3 regions of the Methylobacterium sp. WCS2018Hpa-22 genome follow, and region 1 is predicted to be linked to each of the others. Evidence: riboswitches for the same ligand, from Rfam matches in the RefSeq annotation. Region 1 holds a riboswitch; each other region holds the start of a gene.
The links. A riboswitch is a leader RNA that binds a small molecule or an ion and turns the genes downstream of it on or off. The one in region 1 is predicted to bind cobalamin.
Positions count from the first base shown of each region.

Region 2: linked by a shared signal. The riboswitch ahead of RQI43_RS23370 (TonB-dependent receptor) and the one ahead of RQI43_RS03505 (CbtB-domain containing protein) in region 1 are both predicted to bind cobalamin.
Region 3: linked by a shared signal. The riboswitch ahead of RQI43_RS14750 (TonB-dependent receptor) and the one ahead of RQI43_RS03505 (CbtB-domain containing protein) in region 1 are both predicted to bind cobalamin.

Region 1 covers NZ_JAVTJA010000002.1:217,077-224,075, forward strand. The annotation lists gene RQI43_RS03485 (RusA family crossover junction endodeoxyribonuclease) at 1-322, shown strand, start outside; gene RQI43_RS03490 (hypothetical protein) at 319-969, shown strand; gene cobO (cob(I)yrinic acid a,c-diamide adenosyltransferase) at 983-1,603, opposite strand; gene cobU (bifunctional adenosylcobinamide kinase/adenosylcobinamide-phosphate guanylyltransferase) at 1,600-2,112, opposite strand; cobalamin riboswitch at 2,219-2,413, shown strand; gene RQI43_RS03505 (CbtB-domain containing protein) at 2,467-2,643, shown strand; gene RQI43_RS03510 (CbtA family protein) at 2,674-3,468, shown strand; gene RQI43_RS03515 (DUF1636 domain-containing protein) at 3,461-3,883, shown strand; gene cobW (cobalamin biosynthesis protein CobW) at 3,880-4,914, shown strand; gene RQI43_RS03525 (DUF4349 domain-containing protein) at 4,911-5,843, shown strand; gene cobN (cobaltochelatase subunit CobN) at 5,857-6,999, shown strand, end outside.
Region 2 covers NZ_JAVTJA010000026.1:29,952-36,950, reverse strand. The annotation lists gene RQI43_RS23385 (nitrate- and nitrite sensing domain-containing protein) at 1-360, shown strand, start outside; gene RQI43_RS23380 (cupin domain-containing protein) at 468-914, shown strand; gene RQI43_RS23375 (PepSY domain-containing protein) at 1,564-3,069, opposite strand; gene RQI43_RS23370 (TonB-dependent receptor) at 3,063-5,264, opposite strand; cobalamin riboswitch at 5,562-5,764, opposite strand; gene RQI43_RS23365 (TonB-dependent siderophore receptor) at 5,862-6,999, opposite strand, start outside.
Region 3 covers NZ_JAVTJA010000010.1:85,843-92,841, reverse strand. The annotation lists gene mdoH (glucans biosynthesis glucosyltransferase MdoH) at 1-823, opposite strand, end outside; gene RQI43_RS14760 (glucan biosynthesis protein) at 1,062-2,537, shown strand; gene RQI43_RS14755 (catalase family protein) at 2,705-3,808, shown strand; cobalamin riboswitch at 3,892-4,092, shown strand; gene RQI43_RS14750 (TonB-dependent receptor) at 4,202-6,346, shown strand; gene RQI43_RS14745 (DUF1993 domain-containing protein) at 6,389-6,952, opposite strand.

The DNA.
Region 1 (6,999 bases):
GAAGGTCCGAGCGGCAAGCGACGGCTCCTTGCCCGAGAATCACTTCGCCTGCGAGGGTAAACTCGCCGTGACGCTGTTCTACTTCCCCGTCGGCTCCGTGCAGGGCGATGTGGACAATATCGTCAAACTGGTTCTCGATGCCCTCAACCAGCACATCTACATGGATGATTCTCAGATCGAACGGGTGGTCATCCAGAAGTTCGAACCGCAGCGGGTGTTTTCGTTCACGCAGCCGAGCCCCGTCCTGGCGGCGGCCCTGTCGGCACAGAAGCCGATTCTATACGTAAGGCTCTCGGACGATCCATTCGAGGAACTGGCATGAGCGGCATGGAACCAGAACGGCCGGTCCTCGACCTCATCATCCCGACACTCATGGATGCCGGCTACGAGGTCTATACTCACCCTTCCCGCCAGCTTCTGCCATCCTTCATGGGCGACTACGTTCCCGACGCGATTGCGCTCGGAAAACCCAAGAATCTCGCGATCGAGATCGTGCGGGATGGCTCGCGATCGGGAAGCCAGGAAAGAGTCGCTGACCGGTTCCTCGGTGTCGCCGATTGGGAACTTCGGATCTACTACGCTCGCTCCGGCGGCGGCGTACCCGCCATCGACGGCGTGACGCCCGACATCATTGACCGCACGATCGCGAAGGTCGAGGCTCTCATCGCAGCCGGCCAGATGGAGGCCGCTCTGCTGCTTGGCTGGTCGACCTTCGAAGCCATCGGGCGGGCCTTGATTCCGGACCGCCTGTCGCGATCTCAATCGTCCGCACGGCTGATCGAACAGCTCGCGGGCGAAGGCATCGTAACGCCCGACGAGGCGGATCGGCTTCGCCCCATGGCGAGCCTGCGCAACGCCGTCGCCCACGGGGCCCTGCAGCGAGACCTTGATCCCGCCGCCCTGGAGGATTTCGTCGCTACGCTGAAGCTCGTCCTCCACGAGAATCAGCCGGTCGGCGGCGTGGCCTGACCGCGCCCAGCAGTCAGAACTCGATCCCCTCCTGCGCCTTCACGCCGGCCGAGAAATGGTGCTTCACGCTGCCCATCTCGGTGACGAGGTCGGCGGCCTGGATGAGGGCCGGCTTGGCGTTGCGGCCGGTGACGATGACGTGGAGGTCGGGCCGGCGCGCCCGGAAAGCCGCCACCACGGCGTCGATGGGCAGATAATCGTAGCGCAGGGCGATGTTGAGTTCGTCGAGGAGGACGAGGCGGATGGTCGGGTCGGCCATCAGCTCCTCGGCCTTGGCCCAGGCATGCTCGGCCGCCGCGATGTCGCGGGCCTTGTCCTGCGTCTCCCAGGTGAAGCCCTCGCCGAGCGTATGCCATTCGATCCGGTCGCCGAAAGCCTTCAGCGCGTGCTTCTCGCCCGTATCCCACCCCCCCTTGATGAACTGGACCACGCCAACCCGCCAGCCATGGCCGAGCGCCCGCAGGACGAGGCCGAGCCCGGCCGTGGTCTTGCCCTTGCCAGGGCCGGTATTGACGATGAGCAGGCCCTTCTCGATCGTCTTGGCCGCGACCTCGGCGTCCTGGACGGCCTTGCGCTTCTCCATCTTCTCACGGTGCCGTTCGGCCTCCGGGTCGCTCGTGTCTGAAACGCTCATGCGCTCGCTCCGGGTTGGGGTTTCACGATCATCGGCAGTCCCGCCACCATGAACACCACATGGTCGGCCCGCGCGGCGAGGCGCTGGTGCAGGCGCCCGGCCGCGTCGCGGAAGCGGCGGGCGAGCGCGTTGTCCGGTACGATGCCGAGACCGACCTCGTTGCCAACGAGTACCACTGGCCCCGGCGCGCGACCGCAGGCCTCGATCAGCGCGGCGCTCGCCGCCTCGATATCGGCCTCGGACAGGATCAGGTTGGTAAGCCATAGGGTCAGGCAATCGACCAGCACCGGCCCGTTCGCCGCGGCGACGGCCTCGGCCAGATCGATCGGCACGTCCCGGGTGATCCAATCCGCCGAGCGGCGCGACCGGTGAAGGGCGACGCGCTCCCGCATCTCGTCGTCCCAGGCCTGCGCGGTGGCGAGGTAGAGCCACGGCGCCGGGTGGGCTTCCACGAGGCGCTCCGCGTGCAGACTCTTGCCCGAGCGCGCGCCGCCGAGGACCAGTGTCATTCTTGGAGAAGGCTGCCGCATGGCTCCCTTTAGCGCGAAACCGCCCTGCCCCGTCAAAGCCGGTAAAACGCTTTGGCAGCGCGTTGTCAGCGGTCGCGCGAGCGCGTAGAAGCGAAGTTCGGACGGTGCCCCGGCGACGGGGTGAAAAGGGAATGCGGTGAGGGCTCGCGCCTGAAACCGCAGCTGCCCCCGCAACTGTGAGCGGAGACGGGCCTGCCATCGGCCACCGGAGCGATCCGGGAAGGCGGCAGGACCGGATGACCCGCGAGCCAGGAGACCTGCCTTCCGAAGGGGACATTGTCCTCCCGCTCTATCCTCGAACGCCGCCGGCGGGGCGGCCGGAGACCTGACACGATGACCACGAACACCCTCGCCCTCACCGGCACCCGCAGCAACGAGCGTCTCGGCGCAGTGCTCATGGCCGCTTTCCTCGGCCTCGGGCTCGTCTTCATGGCCGGCTTCGCCCCGGCGATGGCGCTGCACAACGCGGCCCACGATTTCCGGCACGCCCAGAATTTCCCCTGCCACTGACCGCCTAGCGCTCAGCCAGGACCTGATTTCATGATGATCCGACTCGTGTCGGCGGCCCTGGTCGCCGGCTTCCTGGCGGCTGTCGTCGCCACGGGCTTGCAGCTTGCCCTCACCTCGCCGCTGATCATCGCGGCCGAGCGTTACGAGAGCGGCGAAGCCACGGCGCCAGCCGCGCAATGGATGCCGCGCGGCGTCTCCCCGGCCTCCCTCATCGTGCCCGTCCATTCGGGCCACGACCATGGCGGCAAGGACCATGGCGGCAAGACGGACGGTGTCGAAGGCGGCGAGGTCGCTCCGGCCTGGCAGCCCGGCCCCGGCCTTCCCCGGATGGTCTTCACCGCCCTCGCGACCCTGGTCGGCGGCGTCGGCTACGCCCTGTTGCTGGGCGCGGCTCTCATTGCCTGTGGGCGCGAGCCGAGCCCGGAAACCGGCCTGCGATTCGCCATCGCGGGGTTCCTCGCCGTGGCCCTCGCCCCGGCCCTCGGTCTGCCGCCTGAACTGCCCGGCATGGAGGCGGCGCCGCTCGCCGAACGCCAGTTCTGGTGGATCATGACCGCGGCCGCCACCGCCATGGGGCTCTACCTCATCGCGATCCGCCGCTCCTCCATCGCCATCGCTGGAGGGCTCGTGCTTCTCGTCGCGCCGCATCTGGCAGGCGCTCCGGAGACGAGCCACACTGCCTCCGCCCTGCCCCCGGGCTACGCGGCCCAATTCGCCGCTCGGTCGCTCGGCATCGCCTTCGTGTTCTGGGCGGTGATCGGCCTCGCCTTCGGCTGGGCCTGGAACAGCGTCGGGCGCAAGAGCCCGACGACGTCGCATGCCTGACGAGGACATCCAGGCCGGCAGACCGGTCGTACTCTATGTCTGCGCCACCTGCCGCACGGCCGGCGACACATCCGAGCCCCGTGCCGGGGCCCGCCTCGTCTCGGCGCTGCGCGATGCGGTGACGGAAGCCGCCATCGAGGGCATCGCGGTCGAGAGCGTGGAGTGCCTGTCGGTCTGCAAGCGCCCCTGCACGGTCGCCGTGGCGTCGGAGGGCCGCTGGACCTACGTCTACGGCGATCTCGACCCGGTCGAATCCGCCAGAACCATCCTCGCGGGCATCGGCCTGTACGCGGAGACGCCCGACGGCATCGTGCCCTGGAAGGCGCGGCCGGAGGCGTTCCGCAAAGGCGTCGTCGCCCGCATTCCCCCGTTTCCTCCGCCCCGCGCGGACAGAATTCCGGACGCCGCCGAATGAGCATCGTCGAGAAGATCCCCTGCACCATCGTCACCGGCTTCCTCGGAGCCGGGAAGACGACCCTCGTCCGTCACCTCGTGGAGAATGCCGGCGGTCGTCGGCTCGCCATCATCGTCAACGAGTTCGGCGATATCGGCTTCGACGGATCGTTCCTGGCCGCCTGCGGCATCGAGGGTTGCCAGGACGAGGACATCGTGGAGCTGGCCAATGGCTGCATCTGCTGCACCGTGGCGGACGATTTCGTGCCCGCCCTGAACAAGCTCCTCGACCGCGCCGACCCGCCGGAGCACATCCTCATCGAGACGTCCGGCCTCGCTCTGCCGAAGCCCCTGGTCCAGGCCTTCCACTGGCCGGCGATCCGCTCGCGGGTGACCGTGGACGGGGTGATCGCGGTGATCGACGGCCCGGCCGTCGCTGCCGGCTTCTTCGCCGACGATCCGGCAGCCCTCGCCGCCCAGCGGGCCGACGATGCCAGCGTCGATCACGACAACCCGCTGGAAGAGGTGTTCGAGGACCAGCTCCTCTGCGCCGACCTCGTGGTGATGAACAAGGCCGACCTCCTCGACGACGCCGGCAAGGCCAAGGTCCGCGCCGAGGTGGAGCGCCAGCTGCCGCGCGCGGTGAAGATGGTCGAGGCCGAGCATGGCCGCCTCGATCCGCGCGTGATCCTCGGTCTCGGCGCCGCCGCCGAGGACGATCTCGACGCCCGCCCCTCCCATCACGGCGAGGGCGAGGACCACGATCACGACGATTTCGACTCCGTGGCCATTGCCGTGCCTGCCACGGCGAGCGCCGAGGATCTGGCCTCCCGCGTCGCCCGCGCCGCCGAGACCAGCGGCGTCCTGCGGATCAAGGGCTTCGCCGAGGTCACCGGCAAGCCGATGCGCCTCGTGGTCCAGGGCGTCGGTGCCCGTATCGCCCATCATTACGACCGCCCCTGGCGGGCGAGCGAGAACCGCGACGGCCGGCTCGTGGTCATCGGGCTGAAGGGTTTCGACCAGGGGGCGGTGGCAGCCGCCCTGGCGGGGTGAGCGCGTTGACCGCCCGACGGATCCTGGCTCACGGGTGCCGCGGCCTCGTGGCCGCGTCCGGCCTGGCGGCTCTCGCGGCGATCGGTGGCTGCTCGGATTCACGCCCACCCAAACCGGAGTTTCAGGCCTCGGACAGCCGGGCGATGGCACGCCTCGCTCCGGTGGCCCGCCCACTGGCCCAGACGAGCGATGCGAAGCTCGCCTATACCCACGACCTGACCATCGGGTTACCGCCCCAGCGGGTGAACGCGCATTTCGAGGCGGCGCGCGACCGCTGCCTGAACGAGGCAGCCCTGAAATGCGTTCTCGTCGCTGCGTCCGTCGACGATGGCCGCAGGCCTGCGGGCCGTCCGCAGGCGCAGGTTCAGGTCCGACTGCCGCATGAGTCCGTCGCGCCCTTCATGGCCTTCGTCACGGCGCCCCTCCCCGGCGAGGCGACGGGTGACGTCGTGCTCCGGAGCCAGTCGACGCGTGCCGACGACCTGACGGACGCCATCGAGGATGGCGGCCGGCGCTTGGCCCAGCTCACCGCCTATCGCGCCCGGCTCGACGCGATCGCTGCACGGCCCGACCCGCGCGTGGAGGATTTGATCCGCATCGCGCAGGAATTGGCGCAGGTTCAGTCGCAGATCGAGGAAGCCGATGCCAAGCAGCGCGGCCTGAACCAGCGCGTCGACACGGAGCTCGTCTCCATCGCCCTACGCTCCGACGAGGCGAGGGCCGGGCCTCTCGCCCCCGTGGAGGAAGCCTGGGCCCAGGCAGGCCAGACCTTCGGCGAGAGCGCCGGATCGGCCTTGCGTTTCGTCGTCGCCGGCCTGCCATGGTTACCGCTGGTGCTGATCGGCGTGCTTCTCCTTCGGGCGCTGTGGCGCCGGCGCGGTCGCCAAAGCGCCGTGACCGAGCGGACGTCCTCCAGGGCACAGCCATGACGGCGCGCCGCCCATGCATCTGATCCGAATCGACACGGTCTCCCTCGACGAAGGCGAAGCCGCCATCGATCTGGGCCAGGCGCCCGGCGACATCGTGTTCCTGTCCTTCACCGATTCCGACCTCTCCGGCATGGCCGGCGCGCATGCGGCCGAGCGGGAGGCGGCGGCACGGGACCCGTCGGCAGTCGACGTCCCGACGCTCCGCCTCGCCAAACTGGCGCGGCTGCGCCATCCGATGTCCGTCGATCTCTACGTAGACAACGTGATCGCGCGGTCGAAATTCGTGGTCATCCGCTGCCTCGGTGGCCTCGATTACTGGCGCTACGGCGTCGAGCGCGCCGCCGCTGCGGCTCGCGCGAACGGCGTGAAGCTCGCCGTGATTCCGGGCTGCGACAAGCCCGATCCCCGCCTCACCGCCTTCTCGACGGTGGCTCCCGAACTGGTGGAGACACTCGAGGGCTATTGCCGCGCGGGCGGGTCCGACAACCTGCGCCGGATGATCCGGCGCCTCTCCCGCGAGATCGGGAACGCGGTCGAAGCGCTGCCGCCGGTCGCCCTGCCGCGCGGCTTCGCCTGGTGTCCGGGTTGCGGACCGGTCGCACACGAGACCGCCCTCGCCGCAGCTGGGCAGAACCGCCCCCTCGCGCTGATCCTGGTCTATCGCTCAGCTGTGCTCGGCGGCGACACCCGGCCGGTGGCCGAACTCATCAGCGCGTTGGGTGAGCGCGGCATCGGAGCCGCCACCCTCGCGGTCGCAAGCCTCAAGGACGCGCTCGCCCTCGATGCCGTGCGGGAGGCTCTGGCCGCGCGCAGCCCGGACATCGTCATCGCGGCGACGGCCTTCTCCGCGCGGGAGGATGCCGGCTTCGTCCTGGATGGGGCTGATGCGCCCATCCTCCAGGCCTATACGATCGGGGCCGCGCGGGAGGCCTGGGAGGCCTCGGCGCGAGGGATGAACGCCGCCGACCTCGCCATGCAGGTGGCGCTTCCCGAATTCGACGGCCGGCTTTCCGGCTTCCCGATCTCGTTCAAGGAGGACGGGCCGGAACTCGATGGGTTCAGCGAGCGCCGCGCCGTTCCCTTCCCGGCCGGCATCGCGGCCCTGGCCGACCGCGCCTCCGCCTGGGTGGCGCTGAAACACCGGCCGCGTGCAGCG
Region 2 (6,999 bases), on a different contig from region 1:
GCACGGGCCACCGACGAGATCGGCCGGCAGATCGGCATGATCCAGGGGGCGACCGGCGAGGCGGTCAGCGCCATCGGCGACATCACCGCCCGCATCCGCGAAATCGACGTCGTGGCGACCAGCATCGCGGCGGCGGTGGAGCAGCAGGGCGCGGCGACCCAGGAAATCGTCCGCAACGTCGCGGAAGCCTCGAGCGGAACGAGCGAAGTGACCGCGAATATCGGGGGCGTCGCCCAGGCCTCCGAGGAGACCGGCGCGGCGGCGAGCCAGGTGCTTTCGGCCGCCGCCGAACTGTCCCGCCAGGCGGACCGCCTCGGCACCGACGTCGCCCGCTTCCTCGCGACCGTGCGGGCCGCCTGAGGGGGCGGGCCGGTCTTCCTGGGGCGCATCGCGGCATCGTCGTTGGGGCGGGCGCGAAAAGCGGGTATCCTGTGCCGGCAATCAGACGGACAGCCCTAGGACGCGCGATGGACAAGGACCCGACACATTCCAGCACGGCCGCCCATGCGGTGTTCGACGTCGCCGCCGCCGTGGCGACCCTGCCGGAGGCCTGTTCCACCATGGTGGCCGACCATCGGTTCGTCGACGTTCCGGCGGCGAGCGCGCGGGTGTTCCGGGTCTATTCACCGACGCCGCCACACAGCCACGCCTCCTGCGACGAGTATCTCTACGTTCTTTCCGGCCGCTGCATGATGAAGTTCGCCGACGAACCCGCCGTCGAGGTTGGGCCGGGCAAGCTGGTGATGTTCCAGCGCGGCGTGGTGCATTCGGTGCCGGAGATCCTGGAGGAGCCGATGGTGTTCCTCTCCGTCGACACGCCCCGCCGCGAACCGCGCGACATCCGCTTCGTCTCGGACGGCACCGGCACACCCGACAGCTTCATGCGCCAATCGCAGCAGGCCCAGCAGCAATAGGGAACGCGCCCCCCCTCTCCCCGCCGGGCGGGGAGAGAACGTCGTCCTCCCCTCGTCGGGAGGCGACGTGAGCCCGCCAGGGCGAGGGTGAGGGGGTCTCTCCGGGTATGGCTCCACCGGCCGCGCCCCCTCACCCTCGGCTGCCGCCTCGCCGCGCTCCCCAACGAGGGGGAGACGCGGCCCTCTCCCCGCGCGCGGGGAGAGGGGAATGCGCGCCGGCCTTCGAGCCCAACAGTCTGAGGGCACGTCCCTATTCGGAAATGGCTGGTCCCCCTCTCCCCGCCAGGCGGGGAGAGGACGTCGTCCTCCCCTCGTCGGGAGGCGACGTGAGCCCGTCAGGGCGAGGGTGAGGGGGTATCTCCGGATGCGGCTCCACCGGACGCGCCCCCTCACCCTCGGCTGCCGCCTCGCCGCGCTCCCCAACGAGGGGGGAGACGCGGCCCTCTCCCCGCGTACGGGGAGAGGGAATGCGCGCCGGCCTTCGAGTCCAACAGTCTGAGGGCACGTCCCTACTCAAAAGAGGCGGGGTTCCCCCTCTCCCCGCGGGCGGGGAGAGGACGTCGTCCTCCCCTCGTCGGGAGGCGACGTGAGCCCGCCAGGGCGAGGGTGAGGGGGTCTCTCCGGATGCGGCTCCACCGGACGCGCCCCCTCACCCTCGGCTACCGCCTCGCCGCGCTCCCCAACGAGGGGGAGACGCGGCCCTCTCCCCGCGCGCGGGGAGAGGGGAAGGCGCGCTGGCCTTCGGGCCGATCCGCCGCCAGCCGATGACGAGCCCTGTGATCACCAAGGCTCCGGCGAGCAGGTTCAGCAGCCATTGTGCCGCGTCCCTCGCCGGCGGGTGGCCGACGAGGACCGGCAGATCGAGGCGGTGGAGCGCCGTGAACAGCCAGCGGTTGACGCGGCCGGAGCGGTCGAGCCGGTTGAGGATCTCGCCGCTCTGCGGGTCGACATGCAGCCAAGTCGCGGCGGGATCGGCAAAGCGCAGGCGCAGGATGGGGAGCGTCCCGCTCGTGAGCGGCGACCAGTAGAGGTCGTGGGATTCCAGGCGCTCGACGCCCTCCAGCCTCGCACCCGCCATGGCGAGACCGGCCGCCGCCGCGATCCGAGCGGTCGAGGGTGCGTCTCCGATCGCCCGCCTGCCGGTGCGGTCGAGCCCCGTCGCGCCCCAGCGCCCGCCGATCCGCGGGAGATGCAGGCCGAGGGGTGCATCGGCGGCCAACGCGCGTAGGCTCTCTGTCTCGATGCCGACAGGGTTGTCCGCCCCGGCATAGGCCTCGCGCAGGTCGGCGGGCGGCGCGAGGGAGGTGAACCAGCGGTTCGGGTTCATCGAGAGCCAGCCGCTGAGGATGAAGGTGGTGAGCCCGATCCCGCCGATAAGCCCGGCGAAATGGTGCCAGCGCGCCATCCCGCGATAGGGCGTGACGCGCCCTCGCGCGTAGCGCCGCCTCAGGCGCAGGCGCCAGATCCCCAGGACGAGGCCGGTGAGCGCCGTGAAGGCGGCGATGCCGGAGACCCAGAGCACCACATCGCGCCAGAGATCGGGGCGGGCGCGCAGCGGCGTGAGATAGACCCAGTGGGTGACGGCGCCGACCCAGTTCCAGCCGCGCTCGAACCGCGTCGTGTCGAGGACGATCTCCCCCGTCCGTTGCGAGACGTAGAGTTCGGTGCCGGCCGCGTCGTTCAACGCGACCTTGTGGAAGGACCGCAGGGGATCGTAGCGCGCCGTCACCGTCCATTGGTCGCGCGCGACCTCCTCCACGGACGCGCCGGGCCCGGCCCCGGTGAGGCGCCGGGCCGCCTCGGCATCGACCGGCCCGGCCGGCGTGCCGGTCCGCGCCGAGAGGGTGATGCGGCGGCCGTCGCCGGACGATATCCGGTAGACCGGCTCGTCGCCGCGCATTTCCAGATCGAGGCTGCGGGGCATGCCGTGCAGCCCGGCGGCGGCCAGGGCGCCGTCCGGCGAGACCGCGACTGCCTCCCACGCCATCGGGCGAAGACGCGCGAGGCGCTCCGTCTCCGTCAAGCTCGGGAACGGCACATAGAGCATCACCAGCCCGGAGCCGATCCAGAGGGCGAAGAGCAGCCCGGTGCCGATGCCGAGCCAGCGATGGCCGAGGACCAGCCACCGCTTGCCCTGCTTGAACAGGCTCACCACGCGACGCTGTAGGCGACCTCGAACGAGCGCGGTCGCCCGAGGATCCAGTTGGTGCCGATCCCGTCCACGGCGTTGCCGCTGATCGCGTAGGTTGTGTCGAACAGGTTGTAGACGCGAAGGCTCAGGCGCGAGGCCGGGGTGACCTGATGGTCGAGGCCGAGATGGGCCAGGGTGTAGTCGGGCCGCGGCGCGGTGTTGGAGAAGTCGCTGAAGACCCGGCCGACATTCTGCAGCCCGATCCGCGCCTCCCAGTCGTGGGCGAAGGCCCAATTGAGCCAGACATTGGCGACGCGCTCCGGCACGTCGATGGGCTGGTTGCCCGCATAGGACACCGCTCCCTCCCGGAACTCGTCATATTGCGCGTGGAGCAAGGCGAGGTTGGCGTCGATGCGCCAGCCATCGGGCAGGCGCAGGGCGAGCGCCCCCTCCACCCCGTGCGAGGATTGCCGGCCGACCTGGGTCGAGACATTGGGCTGGCCCGGCACCGCCGAGATCAGGTTGTCCTTGACGATGCGGTAGCCCGCCACCGTCCATTCGAGGGCGCCGTTCAGCGCGAGGCCCTTAGCCCCGACCTCGACCTGTTCGCCGGTGGAGAGGTCGAAATTGGCGTTCGTTTGCGACAGGCTGATGAGGCTCCCCACCGGATCGGTGGCGGTGGCGTATTGCACGTAGAGGGCCGAATCCGGCGTCGGGTTGTAGACGAGGCCGAACCGGTAGCTCAGGGCCTCGAACGAGCGCGCGAAGGTGTCGCCGGTCTGCAGGTTACGCCGGTTCAGGGTCGGCGCGTCGAAACGCACGCCGGTAAGGAAGGAGAGTTGGTCGCTGAGGATCAGCCGGTTCTCGGCGAAGACCGAGGCCTGGTTGGTGCTGGTGGCATAGGCCGGGCTGGCGCGGCCATTGGCCGGGAACAGGCCCGGATCATAATTGAATGGATCGACGCCGGTGACGAGGCCGCCGCCCGCGCTGGAGAAGTTGTTGGTGTGGCGGAAATCCACGTGGTTGACGTCGAATCCGATGGCGAATTCGTTGCGGAAGCCGAACAGGTTGCCCTTGAAGGCCGCGTCGAAGCGGTTCCCGACCTGCTCCTGGTTGTGGTAGATTTCGGTATAGCTGGACCGGTCGATGAGGCCGGTGCCGCGATTGAAGCTGTATTGCTCCACATCGAGCCAGTGGCGCCGGCTCTGCAGCCGGTAGGCGGTGTTGCGGATGGTGATGTCGGCGCTGGGCGTCCACTCGGTCTTGAGCTGGGTCCAGTTGTCGGCCCAGACGATCTTCGCGCCGTCGACATTGTAGTTGTTGTTGCGCAGGGACTGGACGATCCGGCCATTGACCAGCGGCGTGCCCCAGTAGCGCGCGGGCTCCTGGTAGCCGAGATCATGGCTGAGCGTCACCGCGAGATCGGGGTTGAGCTGGAACAGCAGCGCGCCCGAGACCGCGAGGTTGCGGAAATCCCCGTTCGGGCTGGTCCAGCCGCCGTCGCGGTTGCCGCTGATATTGAGGCGGTAGGCCACCGCATCGCCGATGGGACCGCCGAGATCGACGGCGAGGCGCGCGAGCCCGTCCGACCCGGTGGCGGCGCGGGCGGCATGGATCGGCGTGAAGCTCGGTTTCTTCGAGACCACGTTGACCACGCCGCCGATGGCGCCGTCGCCATAGAGGACGGAGGCCGGGCCGCGCAGCACCTCGATCCGCTCCACGTTCCAGGTGTCGAACGGGAAGGTCACCGTGCCGGCGCCCACGAACAGCCGCGTGCCGTCATAGAGCTGCTGGATCGAGTTCGGGCCGGCGAAGCCCCGGCTGGAGAAGGCGCCGTTGCCGTTGCCCGGCGACGCGATGGTGGTGATGCCGGTGGCGTTCTGCGTCACCGCCTCGACCACCGTGTTCTGGCCCCGGATTCGGGCGGTCTCGCCGCTGATGACATCGATACTGGCGGGGGTCTCCAGCGGCGTCAGGCCGAGGCGACTGGCGCTGCGAGAGGGGGTCGAGAGGTTGAGCCCGACCGGGTTGGCGCGAGTCAGGCCGACCCCGCTCCCCTCCACGGTGAGCTGGTCGAGGGTGACGGCATTCTGGCCGATGGAATCCTGGGCGCGGACCTCGCCCGCGAGCAGGGTCGAGCCGAGGAGCGATGCGAGCAGGGCGGTGGCGCCGGCCGGGGAGATCCGCCCGGGGGCGCGGTGGGTGACCTGTGTGGGCATGTTCGTTTTGGCAAACCGGAGTAATCGCTGGCCGAATGCCGCGCCCCCTCTGCTAGATCGTATGTTATAACGTTACAATACGTCGAACCGGGCAAAATGCCTGCGCGGAGGACCAAACGGTCTCGCCGAGGGCAAGATGTGGAGCGAGTCTGCAATGGAAGGAACAGGGACGATCGGGCATCGCGGGCGAACGGCAGGCGCGGCTCAGCGCAGTGGCACGTCACCGCGAACGAAGCCGATCCCCACGCGAGCGCGGGCCCCGACACCCCACCAGGACACCCCGCCCGATGCGTTTCGCGTGTGACCACGACTGACGGCAGGTCTCCTGGCTCGCGGGTCGACGCCCTCTCATCGTCTTCCCAGAAGCCGGAGCCTCCAGTGACGTGTTGATGATGGGCTCGCCGCTTACAGTTGCGGGGGCAGCCGCGGCATCGGGCTCAAGACCCTCACCGCGTTCCCTTTTGATCCCCCGAAGGGGAACCGTCATCGTCAGGCTAGTCGAGGGCGAGAGACCGCGTCAACGACGTCACGGCAACAGCCCAAAAGAAAAGCCCCGGACCGTTCGATCCGGGGCCGATCTCATCGGATGCGTATCGCCTACCAGCGGTAGGTGACGGAGCCCGTCACGCGGCGGCCTTCGCCATAATTGCAGCCGACGAAATTGACCTGTTGCGAGCAGGTGCCGACATAGACGCGGTCCGTGATGTTGTTGGCCGCCACCTGGAAGCGCCAGTTCTCGTATGTGTAACGGAGCGATGCGTCGAAGAGGACGTAGTCCGGCACGCGGATGTTGTTCTGGGGATCGCCGAACGATTCCCCGATGTAGCGGACACCGCCGCCGATCCCGAGTCCGCGGAACATGCCGGTCTGGATCGTGTAATCCAGCCAAGTCGCGGCGGTGAAGTTCGGCACCTGGATCGGCCGCTTCCCAACCGCGCTGGGATTGCCGTCCGGCGCATTGTCCTTCGTCACTTCGGCCTGCAGGACCGTGAATGACGAGATGAGCTTCAGGCCGTCGAGGAGGTCCACGGTGGCCTCGCTCTCGAAGCCTTTCACCTCGACTTCGCCGTTCTGATAGAAGGCCTGCTGCAACGGGTCGCTGGGGTTAAAGAACAGGGCGTTGGTCTTCTTCGTGTTGAACACGGAGAAAAGAACCGAGGTGGCTTGGCCCGGCGGCTGGAACTTCACGCCGGCCTCGATGGTCTCGCCGATCTCGGGCTTGGCCGGGGTGATGTTGTAGGTGAGCGGCACCGCACCGATGCCGGGCACGACCGCGATCGTGCTGTTCTGGAGGAAGACCGGCAACACATTGAACGAGCGCGCGGCCGAGATATAAGGCGTCAGGCCGTTGTCGAAGAGATACGAGAGCCCGACCCGGCCGCTATAGGATTGCGCGTCCTGGTTCGCGCCGAAGCTCGTGGGAATGCCGTTCGGGAACGGGACGGCGTTGAGCATTTGGCGCACGGTATCGATGACCGGGTTCTGGGCATCGGTCTTCGTCGTCACCCAATCGTAGCGGGCGTTCATGCTGAGCAGCCAACGATCGTAGAACTTGACCTGATCCTGCGCGTAGACGCCCACTTGCTCCTGCTGCAACCGTGACAGGAGGGAGCGCGGAAGTTGCGCGACGGGCTGGCCGTAGACCGGATTGAGGATGTTGAGCGGGCCGACGAACGGGCCGATCCCGAGCAGGCCGAAGCTCGTACCGCCGTACTGGTCGCTCTTGTTGTTGATC
Region 3 (6,999 bases), on a different contig from region 1:
GCACGGCGAATTGCTGGATACGGGCAAACAGCGTGTCCCGGCCGGTCGCGTAGGAGACGGTCTGGATCAGCCCGACCTTGGGCGCCTCCTCCATCAACCGGGCGAGGCGGCGCATGGTGGCGCCGGTCATCAGACTGTCGGCGTCGAGCACGATCATGAAATCGTATTCCGAGCCGTAGGACTTGCAGAACTCGGCGATGTTACCGGCCTTGCGGCCCGCATTGTCCTGGCGCCGCCGGTAGCGGACGCGCGGCAGGCCAGGGCCGTTCAGACGCGCCCATGCCTCGATCCGGGCGAATTCATGCTCCTCCACCGCCGCGATGGCACCGTCACGCGTGTCGGAGAGGACGAAGATGTCGATATCGGACCCGTCGCCGCCGCCACGCTGAAGCGAGCGGGCCATGACACGCAACGCGGCGAACACCGCCACCGCATCCTCGGCATGGATCGCCACCACGGCAGCCGTGCGGCTGAGGCCCGAGGCGGTGGCCGGAACCGTGGCCGAGCGGATCTCGATCGCGGATTTGGCGGCATCGCCGAGCCCCGCCGCCACGAGTCCGTAGACGTATTGCCAGGCGACGAAGGATTGCCACGTCATCACGAGGCCGAACAGGACCAGCACGGCCCAACCCAGGACGCCGTCCGGGCGTCCGTAAGCGGACAAAGCGAGCCAGGAGATCGCGGCCGCGGTTGTCAGGGTCGGCAGGGCCAGCAGGAGCCGCCGCATCAGCAGCGAAGGGGCCTCGCCGGACTGACTTTCGGGAATCGCCGGGTTCGGGATTCCGACCGGGGATGCGTCGTGCGACAACCGCGTGATGGACATGGGGCGCTGGACACTCGATCGAGGCTGAGAGGGGCCGTCGTCCATCATGAAGCGAAGGACATCGATGATACGGGGCGACGGTGAAGACGAGCGTTCGGGGCGTGATGCCCCCTCGCGGCGACAGACCTTGCAAACCGCGCTCAGCGTGGCCGCAGGCATGATAATGCCTAGTGCCGTCGACCTGAATACCGCCAGAACGATGGCCGCCGATAAAGTCGACCCTCCCCGTGACGGGCCGATGACCTTCGAGGGCGTCGTGGCCCAGGCCCGCCGCCTCGCAGGCGCACCCTACCGGCCCGCTCCGGAGGATCTCCCGGCCCCGCTCGCCGGCCTCAGCTACGATGGCTACCGCGCGATCACCTTCCGTCCCGACGCAGCCCCGCGCCTCAGCGGTTCATTCTCGCTGCAGCTGTTCCATCGCGGCTTCCTGCAGAAGAAGCGCGTCGCCCTGTTCCTCCAGCCGCCGGACGGGCCGCCGCAGCCGATCCTCTACCAGTCGGGCCTGTTCGATCTCGGGTCGGACTTGGCAGGGCAGGACTTTTCCGGCGATCTGGGCTTTGCCGGCTTCCGGCTGCATCACGCCTTCGATGGTGCGAAGCCGGCTAATCAGGAAGAATTCCTAGTCTTCCTCGGTGCCTCGTATTTTCGGCTTCGCGGAAAGACGCAGGAATACGGCCTGTCGGCGCGCGGTGCCGCGATCCAGACCGGCGGTCCGGGCGCGGAGGAATTTCCGGACTTTACGGCGTTCTGGATCTGCGAGCCGAAGGCCGATTCCCGCGCCGTCACGATCCTGGCGCTCCTCGATTCACCGAGTCTTACGGGTGCCTACCGCTTCGTGGTCGAACCCGGCGAGACCTCGCGAATGGTCGTCACCGCCTCGCTGCATCCCCGCGCCGCGATCCCGCGTCTCGGCCTCGCGCCACTCACCAGCATGTTCCTGCATGGCGCGAACGGTCCGGGCGCGCGCGGAGCCGAGCCGTTCGACGATTTCAGGCCCCAGGTTCACGATTCGGACGGGCTCGTGGTGGCGACCAAGGACGATCGCCTGTGGCGCCCCCTGAGCAATGGACGGCGTGAGCCGCAGATCTCGGCTTTCCGCACCGATCCCCCCGACGGGTTCGGACTGTTCCAGCGCGAACGAAACTTTGCCGCCTATTTTGATGTCCAGGCCCGTCACGAGGCGCGGCCCGGCCTCTGGGTCACACCCCAGGCGGGGTTCGGCGCCGGGGCGGTGCAGCTCTTCGAAATCCCGTCCCGCGAGGAGTACATGGACAACATTGTCGCCGCCTTCGTGCCGGCCGCGCCCGTCATGGCGGGGAGCACCCTCGACCTTGCCTACACGCTCTCGACCGTCGGGGCCGAACCGGACACCGCTGTGCTCCGCGCGCTCGCCCGGGTGGTCTCCACCCGCTTCGGTTCGGCCGAGCGCCTGCGGCCGACCACGCCGCCGAGTCCGGAGCGGCGCCTCTACGTCATCGATTTCGAAGGGCCGGGCCTGCCCACCGGCCCAGACGGTGACATCGCGGCCGAGGTCTCGGCCAGTGCCGGCACCATGGTCGATCCGGTGGTGGAACGGGTGCCCCAGACGGGTGGCTGGCGTCTCTACGTAGAATGGCGCCCGCCGACGCCGCTGCCACCCGGTGACGTCGTCCTGCGCGCGCGTCTCGTGCGCGGCGGGCGTCCGATCAGCGAGACCTGGGACAACGCCGCCTGATCGCCGGGCGCTTTCACGACTTGGCGAGATGCCGCAGGGATCGGAACGGGAGGAGGGGCCAGGGATTCCTAAGCTGGAACACCATCAGGTTGCGGAGCCGCCCGGTTCCCCGGAGGCCGTCGAAACGCCTCGGCGCGCGGAATCCGCCTTCCCCCGGAGCAGCACCCTTGGCCATCGAGACCGACTACCTGCGCTACACGCCCTCCATCGAGACCCTTGAACCCGACGAGGCCGAGACCAGCCGGGCCCTGAACGAGACCATGCGCTCCATCAGCGAGACGACCCTCGCCCATGGCGGCCATGCCATCCGCAGCGTCCATGCCAAGGCGCATGGCGCCTTGAGGGCCGAGTTGGAGGTGGCGCCCGACCTGTCCCCTGAACTGGCGCAGGGCCTGTTCGCGAAGCCGGGGCGCTACCCCGTGGTGATGCGCTTCTCGACCATTCCGGGCGACATCCTGGACGACAGCGTCTCCACCCCGCGCGGCGTGGCGATCAAGGTCCTCGGTGTCGAGGGAGAGCGTCTCGAAGGATCGGAAGGGGATGCCACGCAGGATTTCGTGCTCGTCAACGGGCCGGCCTTCTCGGCGCCGGGACCGAAGCCGTTCCTCGCGACGCTGAAGCTCCTCGCCAAGACCACGGACCGGGCGGAAGGGCTCAAGAAGGCTGCTTCGGCGGCGCTTCGGGGCGTGCAGAGCGCAGTCGTCGCGACCACCGGTTCGCCGAGCCCGACCCTGGCGATCCTCGGTGGGCAGCCCGAGACGCATCTCCTCGGCGACAGTTTCTATAGTCAGGTCCCGCTGCGCTTCGGCGATCACATCGCCAAGATCTCCCTCGTCCCGGTCTCTCCCGAAATGAGGGCGCTGGCGAACAAGCCGCTCGACGACACGAGTGCCGCCAACGCAATCCGCGAGGCGGTGATGGCGCATTTCAGCATCCACGGCGGCACCTGGGAATTGCGTGCACAGCTGTGCCTGAACCTCGACGACATGCCGGTGGAGGACGCCTCCGTGGTCTGGCCTGAGACCGCGAGCCCCTACCGTACCATCGCCACCCTCACCGCCGCGCCGCAGGCAAGCTGGAGCGAGGCCCGCGCCGCCTATGTCGATGACGGATTGTCGTTCAGCCCCTGGCACGGGCTGGCCGCGCACCGGCCGCTCGGCGGGATCATGCGCATGCGCAAATCGGCCTACGAGATGGGCAAGCGCTTCCGGGCCGAGAAGAACGGCCGCCGCATCGAGGAGCCGAAGAACCTCGACGCTCTACCGGATTGACGCCGGACGTTGCTGCAATGCGACAGGGCAGCGGCGATGATCGGTGCGGGATCATCTCGCAATTGACCCTCTCGTCGCGGCCGACCTAGCCTGAGACTGACGGTTCCTCTTCGGGGGATCAAAAGGGAACGCGGTGAGGACGTTTTGTCCGATGCCGCGGCTGCCCCCGCAACTGTAAGCGGCGAGCCCATCATCAACACGTCACTGGGTCTTCGGGCCTGGGAAGACGATGAGAGGGCGTCGACCCGCGAGCCAGGAGACCTGCCGTCAGTCGTGGTCACACGCGAAACGCATCGGGCGGGGTGTCCTGGTGGGGTGTCGGGGCCTGCGCTCGCGTAGGGATCGGCTTCGTTCGCGGTGACGTGCCACTGCCGTTGCCCGAGGTCTCCGCCTGTGTCCGCCCGTCTCGTTCCCCCACTCCTCGCCCTCGGATTCCTGGCATCCGCCTCGCCGGTTCTTGCTCAGTCCGGGACGGCAACCACCGCCGAGGCGACCCTCAACGAACTCTCCGTGGCCGCCGACATGCGCCCGCCCCCTGCAGCGGCCGGTCCCGGTCTCGGCGGGGCCACTGGTGGAACCGGCGGGGCCGAGGCGTTCGGCGCCCTGTCCGCTCCCGCGCTGACGTCGAGTTCGGGCGTCATCACCGGCAGGGCCCTCAACGATCGCCCGGTGACCCGCCCCGGCGAGGTGCTGGAAGCCGTGCCCGGCCTCATCGTCACGCAGCATTCCGGCGAAGGAAAAGCCAACCAGTACTTCCTGCGCGGCTTCAACCTCGACCACGGCACGGACATCGCCATCACCATCGACGGCATGCCGGCCAACATGCGCACCCATGGCCACGGCCAGGGCTATGCCGACATCAACTTCCTCATTCCCGAACTCGTCGGCGCGGTGGAGTTCCACAAGGGCCCGTATTTCGCCCGTGACGGGGATTTCGCCTCCGCCGGATCGGTGCGGATCGACACGATCGACGCGGTGCCCCGCCCTCTCGCGCTCACCTCCCTCGGGAGCTTCGGCTACAAGCGGGCGCTCACCATCGCCTCCGCACCCCTCGGGGAGGGGACGCTCCTCGCCGCTGGCGAGGCTCAGGTCTATGACGGCCCATGGGTGGTGCCGGACGACATCCGCAAGCTCAACGGCGTGCTGCGCTACAGCCAGGGCACCGCCCTCGACGGGTTCTCCCTCACCGGCATGGCCTATTCCAACCGCTGGACGGCGACGAACCAGGTTCCGCAGCGGGCCATTTCCGAAGGCGTGATCGGCCGCTTCGGCACTCTCGATCCGAGCGATGGCGGCGATGCCAGCCGCTTCTCCCTGTCGGGCCGCTGGAGCCGGTCGGACGACGGCGGCGTCACCCGCGCCAGCGCCTACGTCATCCGCTCAAACCTCAACCTGTTCAACAACTTCACCTATTTCCTCAACGACCCGGTCAACGGCGACCAGTTCCGCCAGCTCGACAGCCGCACCGTCGCCGGCGGCGAGATCGCCAGGGTGTTCAAGGGTGAGCTGTTCGGCCTGCCCATGGAGAACGAAATCGGCGTGCAGGCGCGGTTCGACGACATCCATGTGGGACTGTTCAACACGCGGGCGCGCACCTCCCTCTCCACCGTGCGCGACGACCGCGTGCAGGAGGGCAGCGCTGCCCTCTACTTTGAGAACCGCCTGCGTTGGACCGAGTGGCTGCGCACCAGCGTCGGCCTCCGCGCCGATGCCTACGACGCCACCGTGAGATCGAACAATCCGTTGAACTCAGGCCATGCGCGGGACGGCATCGTCAGCCCTAAGCTCGGCGTCGTGTTCGGCCCCTGGGCCGAGACCGAATTGTTCGTGAATTACGGCGAGGGCTTCCATTCCAACGACGCGCGGGGCGCGACCATCACGGTCGATCCGGGCAACCCTCTGTTCCCCCTCGACCGGGTGCCCCTGCTGGTGCGCTCGGTGGGCTCGGAGGTGGGCTTGCGCAACCGCTCCATCGCCGGTCTCGAATCGACCGTGACGCTGTTCCAGCTCGATTTCGATTCCGAGAACCTGTTCGTGGGCGATGCCGGCACCACCGAGCCGAGCCGCCCGAGCCGGCGCACCGGCATCGAGTGGACCAACCACTACGCGGTCACGCCCTGGCTCGCTCTCGATGCCGACCTCACCGTCACCCATGCGCGCTTCGCCGATCGCGACCCAGCGGGGAGCCGCATTCCCGCCGCCCCCACCGCCATCGCGGCGGCCGGCTTTACCCTCGGTGAGGCGCTCGGCTGGTTCGGCACGATGCGGCTTCGCTATTTCGGGCCGCGCCCGCTCATCGAGGACAATTCCGTCCGCTCGAAGCCGACCACGCTGGTGAATGGCCGCATCGGCTACAACTTCGAGAACGGCGTCACGGTGCAGCTCGACATCCTCAACCTGCTCAACGTCAAGGCGAGCCAGATCGACTACTTCTACGAGTCGCGGCTGCGGGGGGAACCGGCCGGCGGCGTGGCCGACACGCATCTGCATCCGGTGGAGCCGATGGCGGTGCGGCTGACGGTGGCGGGGCGGTTTTGAGAGGGATGGGAGCGGGTTGCGGGCAGCCAAGCCGCTCTCCGGTCATGCTGATGGCAGTGATCCGGGCCGGAGATATGCGAACATGTGAGGCACATAATCGGCTTTGCCGAGTGTGATGCCGTAATGCCGCAAGATGGCGTAGGCGGTGATGACGTGGAAGTAGAACTGAGGCAGAGCCCAATCCCGAGCGTATTGTTCGCCGCTCATATCGAACGTGATGTTGCCCGGAAGCTCGATCACGATTGGCAGGGTCGCTCCGGCATCGAGAGCATCGTCCGGGAGGCCGTCCAGATGCGCCAATGCGTCGGCGATGCGAGCCCGTGCATCCGCGATTGAGCCGGGCACGTCGCCGGCATTGCGCCCCTCGGCTGCCACGGCAGCAAGCGATTGGGGAATATCTTCGCCGCTAAGGCGGAACGTTGCTTCCTGAGCTTGATAGGCAGCAAAACAAACCTGTGACGCCAGTGGATACATATCTGGTGCCAGACGCGCCGATAGCAGACCATCGGCCTGATCCACCCTCTGATGCACTGCTTTGTCCAGCAGCCCGGACAGCGTCCGCAACATGTTCCTGTAGGTCGGTACCAGAAGGTTAGTCAGCGACATAATCAGTCTCGCGGCGACGGCTACTTCAAGGCCTACCCTATTTCCGC